2 regions of the Lysinibacillus sp. BSL11 genome follow, and region 2 is predicted to be linked to the other one. Evidence: riboswitches for the same ligand, from Rfam matches in the RefSeq annotation. Region 2 holds a riboswitch; the other holds the start of a gene.
What was found. A riboswitch is a leader RNA that binds a small molecule or an ion and turns the genes downstream of it on or off. The one in region 2 is predicted to bind S-adenosylmethionine.
Positions count from the first base shown of each region.

Region 1 (3,424 bases), on a different contig from region 2:
TAGTATATAACACGGATTTAACTAAGTCAACAATACATATAAAATTACTTGGTATTATTTTTTATAAGGTGCTGATAATTAACGGGTGCAGTAATAGGTTGATGTAGCAGCGTTTAACGCATTACCAAATGAGGCTAATCGAATGAGAAAATACGTAAACGCCACAACATTCTACCATTTGTTTTAAACTTTAAGCTTCTACTGTTTGTGCAGCTGTTGTTGCCTGTGTAATGGCCTGATCTAAATCAGCAATAATATCCTCTACTGCCTCTAAACCGATGGATAAGCGAATGAGCGACTCGGTTACACCAGCTTGAACTAATTCGTCTGCTGATAGTTGCTGATGTGTAGTGGAAGCTGGATGAATAATTAATGACTTTGCATCACCTACATTTGCTACATGTGAAAATAATCTCACGCTATCAATAAGCTTTCGCCCAGCTTCTCGTCCACCCTTGATGCCAAATGTAAGCACTGAACCGAAGCCATTTCTTAAATATTTTTTTGCTAACCCATGTGTCGGAAAATCTTCTAGGCCATTATAATTTACATACTCCACAGATGGGTGGTTTTGTAAATACTCAGCCACTGCCAACGCATTTTCATTGTGTTTAGGGATACGCAGATGAAGCGTTTCTAACCCTTGCAATAAATTAAAGGCAGCATCAGCACTTAATGTTGGACCAAAATCACGTAATAATTGTACACGTAGCTTTGTAGCAAAGGCAGCAGAAGCTGTATCAATTCCATAACGTAGACCATGGTAAGAGGCATCTGGTTCAGTAAAACCAGGGAATCGACCGCTAGTCCAATCAAATTTACCAGCGTCTACAACAACGCCCCCTAAAGTTGTGCCATGACCTCCTATCCATTTAGTTGCTGAATGAACCACAACATCTGCACCGTATTCAATAGGTGTAGAACCGTAAGGAGAAGCAAACGTGCTGTCAATAATTAATGGTAGACCATTATCATGTGCAATTTTAGCTACTGCTTCAATATCTAAAACCTTTAAGCTTGGATTACCATAAACTTCTGCAAAGACAGCTTTTGTTTTATCAGTAATCGCCGCATTGAAATTCTCTGGGTTTGTTTCATCTACAAAAATTGTTTTAATACCATAGTTTGGTAATGTGTTAGCAAATAAATTATACGTACCACCATATAAAGAACTAGCTGCTACTATCTCATCACCAGCTCCAGCTAGATTTAAAATGGAAAATGCGATAGCTGCTGCACCAGATGAAAGTGCTACTGCTGCTGTTCCACCTTCCAATAAAGCCACACGTTTTTCAAACACATCAACTGTTGGATTGGTAATTCGTGTGTAAATGTTCCCTGCTTCCTCTAAGGCAAAAAGACGTTGCGCATGAGCAGTGTCTTTAAATACGAAAGCAGTTGAGCGATAGACTGGAACTGTGCGAGAACCCGTCACTGGGTCTGGCTCTTGACCACCATGCAACAGCAATGTTTCTGGTTTAAAATTTGTCATTGTGTACCTCCAAATGGTTATTTTTTTACGATGGTACCGGAGATGAGGAGGATTTTTCTGTAGAAAACAAAAACCCTCTTCAGCTAAGAAGAGGGTTGCGGTTGCAAGTTTTCCTCCCCTTATCTGCCAGATCCAAGTAAGAATCTGTAGGAATTAGCACCTTAGTAAGCTCATTGCTTACTGGTTGCCGGGCATCATAGGGCCTATCCCTCCGCCGCTCTTGATAAGAGTATGAGATTCAATTTCCATCGTTGTTACACAGTATAAACATAGAGTTTTTTTCTGTCAACATGTAAATTTTATTTTTTCCGAAACTTCTGTCTGCTCTTATACGTAATATGAACGCATACACTATTTTAGAAAAAATTTTGAGAGGAGTATTTTTATGGTAAAGGCCGTGATCATTTTTCTTATGATTGGCTATTTAATAGGCTGTATTCACGGCTCTAAAGTGGCTCAATTTTTATCGGGGGTTGATTTAAAAAAGGCTGGGCACGGTAATGCTGGTGCCTCTAATGCTACTCTTTCCCTTGGCTGGAAATATGGCGTTTTAGTTGCCCTCATCGATATAGGCAAAGGTGTTGTGGCTATTATAGGTGCGCATTTTTATCTAGCGGACGCCATTCATTTAACAGAAGAACAAATTTGGCTGCTTACTTATATAATGGCTGCTGGGGTTATTTTAGGTCATAATTTCCCATTCTACATGGGCTTCAACGGCGGGAAAGGAACGGCCTCCATCATTGGTATTTTACTTGCTGTTGATTGGAAGATTGGTTTATTTGCACTTATTTTATTTGTTATTTTATCCTTTGCAACAAATTATTTAATTGTTGGTGTTCTAGAATTTTATCTCGTATTTTGTACAGCAACTTATTTATGGATTCCTGGCATTGGCCCAACCATTATAGCTCTTCTTCTTTTTGGCATAGCCATTATCCTGCACCTTGAAAATATTAAACGATTAGTCATTGGCACAGAGCCTAAAGTAACTTCTGCCTTTAAGAAAAAGAAATAATATTTTTTGGATATTTTTGTATTCTTTGTGACCATGTATTTTCTCTTTATCTACTCATATTGCTGTAAAAAACACAATTTTCACATAGATTTTTTTCTACAATAAAATCGACATATTCTTATCTTAATAAAACATTATACAGGCCGATGTTATGGATAATGATCGTCATTTTTATCGTAGAAAGGATGAGAAAATATGTCTTCCCCAAAGCAAGCAGCTACAAAATTTAATTTAAAGCCACTGTGGATTGGCTTGGCATTCGCGTTACTAATCATTATTACCTTTTTACCTAATAATGGTGATTTACCTATAGCTGGGCAACGAGCTTTAGCCATTTTAGCTTTTGCAGTCATCCTTTGGGTTACAGAGGCCGTTTCATATCCTGTGAGCTCGGCCATGATCATTGCACTAGTAACTGTTTTACTAGGACTCGCTCCGTCAATGGAGGATCCAACTACAGAGCTAGGAACAGCTAGCGCATTAAAATTATCTTTAAGCGGCTTTAGTAATTCTGCCGTTGCTTTAGTAGCAGCAGCTCTTTTTCTAGCGGCAGCAATGCAAATTACTAATCTACATAAACGACTTGCTCTTTGGATTCTTTCATTGGTAGGAACGAAAACAAAAGCTATCGTATTTGGCGCTATTTTAGTCTCTATCGTCCTCGCATTTTTTGTACCTTCTGCTACAGCACGTGCTGGCGCAGTAGTACCGATATTGCTTGGAATGGTGGCAGCTTTTGGTTTACCACGTGATAGTCGGCTCGCTGCCTTATTAGTTATTACTTCGGTACAAGCCGTTTCCATTTGGAATATCGGTATTAAGACTGCAGCAGCTCAAAATATGGTGGCTTTAAACTTTATCCAAGAGCAATTTAATGTGGATATTTCATGGGGTGCTTGGCTACTTTATGCCGC
Region 1 covers NZ_JAVGCX010000020.1:2,146-5,569, forward strand. The annotation lists gene RCJ95_RS20315 (O-acetylhomoserine aminocarboxypropyltransferase/cysteine synthase family protein) at 191-1,492, opposite strand; SAM riboswitch class I at 1,609-1,722, opposite strand; gene RCJ95_RS20320 (glycerol-3-phosphate acyltransferase) at 1,878-2,510, shown strand; gene RCJ95_RS20325 (SLC13 family permease) at 2,706-3,424, shown strand, end outside.
Region 1: linked by a shared signal. The riboswitch ahead of RCJ95_RS20315 (O-acetylhomoserine aminocarboxypropyltransferase/cysteine synthase family protein) and the one ahead of RCJ95_RS18990 (YezD family protein) in region 2 are both predicted to bind S-adenosylmethionine.

Region 2 (3,424 bases):
TAGAAGCGAAGGCCCAGATGCTAGCCCTGGTCTATGATAATATCGGTAATTTCATGTTAACAGGCAACCAATTGAACTATCGGGCTATTTGGAAGGAGGCAGTACATAGCGTTATTCAAGGGGGCAAAAATGATAAAGGGAAATAATGATCGGCGCATTGAAGGTCTTGATTTTGCAAGAGCTCTCGCCATGCTTGGCATGTTCATTGTCAATTTTGGCGTCATAACAGGTTCTACAACGAATGGTTCAAGATGGTTAATTGCTTTCAACATCTTTTCGAGGGACGTGCTTCGGCCGTATTTGTCATGCTAGCAGGGATAGGGACAGCCTTCATGACTCGTCAAGCTAGAGAGAGTAAGGACCCAATCCTTCTTCGTCAGAATCGACTTACTTTGTGGAAGAGGGCGCTTTTGTTATTTACGATAGGGATAATATTGTATGCGATCGGCTGGACGGGAGATATATTACATTATTATGGCGTGTATATGTTTGTTGCTGCTTGGTTGATTGCCCAATCCAAGAAAATGATGATCTTCATAATTGGTGCCATCCTTATCCTTTCACAATGGCTCCAAATTCAATTTAGTTACCTTGCTGGTTGGCATCCAACATATGTGTTACTAGAGTATCTTGATTTTTGGACACCAGCAGGATTTATAAGAAATTTGATGTTTAATGGCTATCACCCTCTATTCCCCTGGATTTGCTTCTTTCTGATAGGTATGGTAATGGGCACATTAGATTTAACAAATCATACATTAAGAAAAAACTTACTGGTGACAGGTTTATTGCTAGTTATCATGACTGAGACTTGTTCTACGTTATTCATTAAGCTGACAACCATTCATTTATTAGATGTAGAGAGTGCATTGTATTTATTTGATACAGGACCGATTCCACCGAATGTGATGTATGTCCTATCTAATTCGGCTTCGGCTATTGTCATCATCGTGGGCTCCATCTATCTTGTAGAGACATGTAAAAATAAAGTAATTCAATCTTTCATATTAACAGGACAAATGTCTTTAACGCATTATGTTGGCCATGTTGTTATAGGCATTGGAATACTAATTATTTGCCAAAAGCTGGAGAACCAAACACTTGCTTTTTCCATGCTGTATGCCTGCTGTTATTTTTTAGGATGTGTCGTGGTTTCTGTATGGTGGAGGACTAAACATCATCGAGGCCCACTTGAATTCATGATGAGGAAATGGAGCTTGTAATAAATTAATGGATTGCCATCTATTTCTCACTGACTAGGCATAAAATACTTTAGGTATAGGGAGTCTTTTAATCTAAACGACATATTGCATAGTATTCAACTAGGTTTTCTAATATTTTGTATTGACATTCCTATAGCAGAATTATAGAATTATTTTCAAGAAACGCAGTACTCTTATCAAGAGAGGTGGAGGGACTTGGCCCAATGAAGCCTCGGCAACCGAACAACAGGTGCCAAATCCAACAGATGGTGTCTGAGAGATAGGAGGGGCTATCAATCAGTTTGATGCGTTGGCCTCTTTATGAACAATAAGGATAAAAAAGAAGGGGTGTATCGTATGGCTCAGTCAGTAAAAGTAGATGATAAGAAACTAGAGGCAATTGCGAAGGCGATTCAAAATCTTGAATTTGGTGAAGTGCATATTACGATTCAAGATGGTGTGATTGTGCAAATTAATAGGCTTGAAAAGCAGAGATTTCCGCAGAAAAAATAACAATGATTTCAGTAGAACTTATGTCAAACGGCCACCTATAAGCATGAAGGATTTCCTGTGCTTACAAGTGGCCTTTTTTTGTGTAAAGGCTAGCTATAAAAGCTTTTTGGTATGGGACCGATATGGCGGCGATGATACAGCAAAGGCTCTTTTTGAGCATTTGTAATGTCTACGACCTGCCCAATAAAAATGGTATGGTCGCCAGCATCGATTTGCTGAAATGTTTTACATTGTAAATTAGCTGCGGTATCATGTAAAATCGGTAGTCCTAAAGAGGAAGTTGACCATGATGCTTGTGCAAAGCGATCAGGGATTTTACTAGCAAATAGTGTACATAAATGCTCTTGATCACTCGCTAAAATATTGACCGCAAAATTTGGCGCAGTCGTGAAATAGGGATGGAGCTGAGATTTTTTATCGAGTGACCACAAAATAAGGAGCGGGTCGATTGAAACAGATGCAAAGGAATTGACGGTTAAGCCAATCGGTTTTGTGTCATGACATGTCGTGACAACTGTTACGCCTGTAGGATAATTACCTAATGCCAATTTAAAAGCAGCTACTAAATCTGTCATTCAAATCACCTCTTTATGAAATTAGTGAACGGAGTTTGTAGGTAAACGAAACTTTTTTTCATATCCTACTAGTAACTCCTTTTCTTGAGTAAATTTTAAACTAATCAAACATACAGGTAAAGGTAATGGGGAAAGAAAGGGGAATGGCCATGACTTTATATTTTGATCATCTGGTTCATCAAGTGGAGTCACCAGAAAATATAAAGGTTTTCTTCAATAAACGAAATGTCCATACAGTGAATGGTGGGCAGCACACGATGTGGGGGACTTATAATACGTTAAGCTACTTTGGCTTAAGCTACATTGAACAAATTGCTATCTATGATCGTGATTTATTTGAGCAAGCGGCACAATACCCATATTCCCTACATTATACGTTTAAACGTGATCAAGAGCGCCAGGGATTTTCTCGAATTGCTCTGCGCACAAAAAATATTGACGAAGAGGGTCGACGCTTGCGAGCATTGGGCTATGAAGTATATGGACCAGATGCATGTAGCAGAACAAGACCAGATGGCACGGTGGTAGAATGGAAGCTACTGCATTTTGGTAAGCCAGATTTGCCAATTGATTTTCCATTTTTAATTGAATGGGCGGAGGAAAATGAAGAGCGTTTGGTTCAATTAAAGGCAAGTGGTGCCATTGATGTAAAACAGGCTATCACGATGGAATCCGTCCAATTCTACGTCAAGGACATGCAGGCAACAGTAAAACTGTGGCAAGAGGTGTTACAGCTACCAGTGCCTACGCAGTATGAGCAGTATATGTCACTACAGCTACCGAATATGCGTTTAGATTTCTATGAGGAAGAGAGTGCGATGGCAATGACACTTGGTCATGTCAAAGAGGGACCATTTGGTGTGACATTAAAGGATCCTAAACGAACAAAGGAAACATTAGTTTGTCCTGGTGCTTTTTATTGGATAAATCGATAATGAGAAAAAGGCTGGAACATAAGCTAAATAATCTCTAAATTAACAAAACATGATAACTAGGAAAACCGAACTATTCCAAAACACTTCGTGAGCATTTCAGTGGATAGTTCGGTATTTTTGTTGGCTGAAACACTTTTGACCCAGCCACTTTACATAGTGTTGAAAACAAAAATATCCATAGAATTTCTAATGCAGGCTA
Region 2 covers NZ_JAVGCX010000017.1:12,001-15,424, reverse strand. The annotation lists gene RCJ95_RS19000 (TetR/AcrR family transcriptional regulator) at 1-146, shown strand, start outside; partial or broken gene RCJ95_RS18995 (DUF418 domain-containing protein) at 130-1,223, shown strand; SAM riboswitch class I at 1,394-1,489, shown strand; gene RCJ95_RS18990 (YezD family protein) at 1,560-1,715, shown strand; gene RCJ95_RS18985 (flavin reductase family protein) at 1,805-2,290, opposite strand; gene RCJ95_RS18980 (VOC family protein) at 2,440-3,225, shown strand.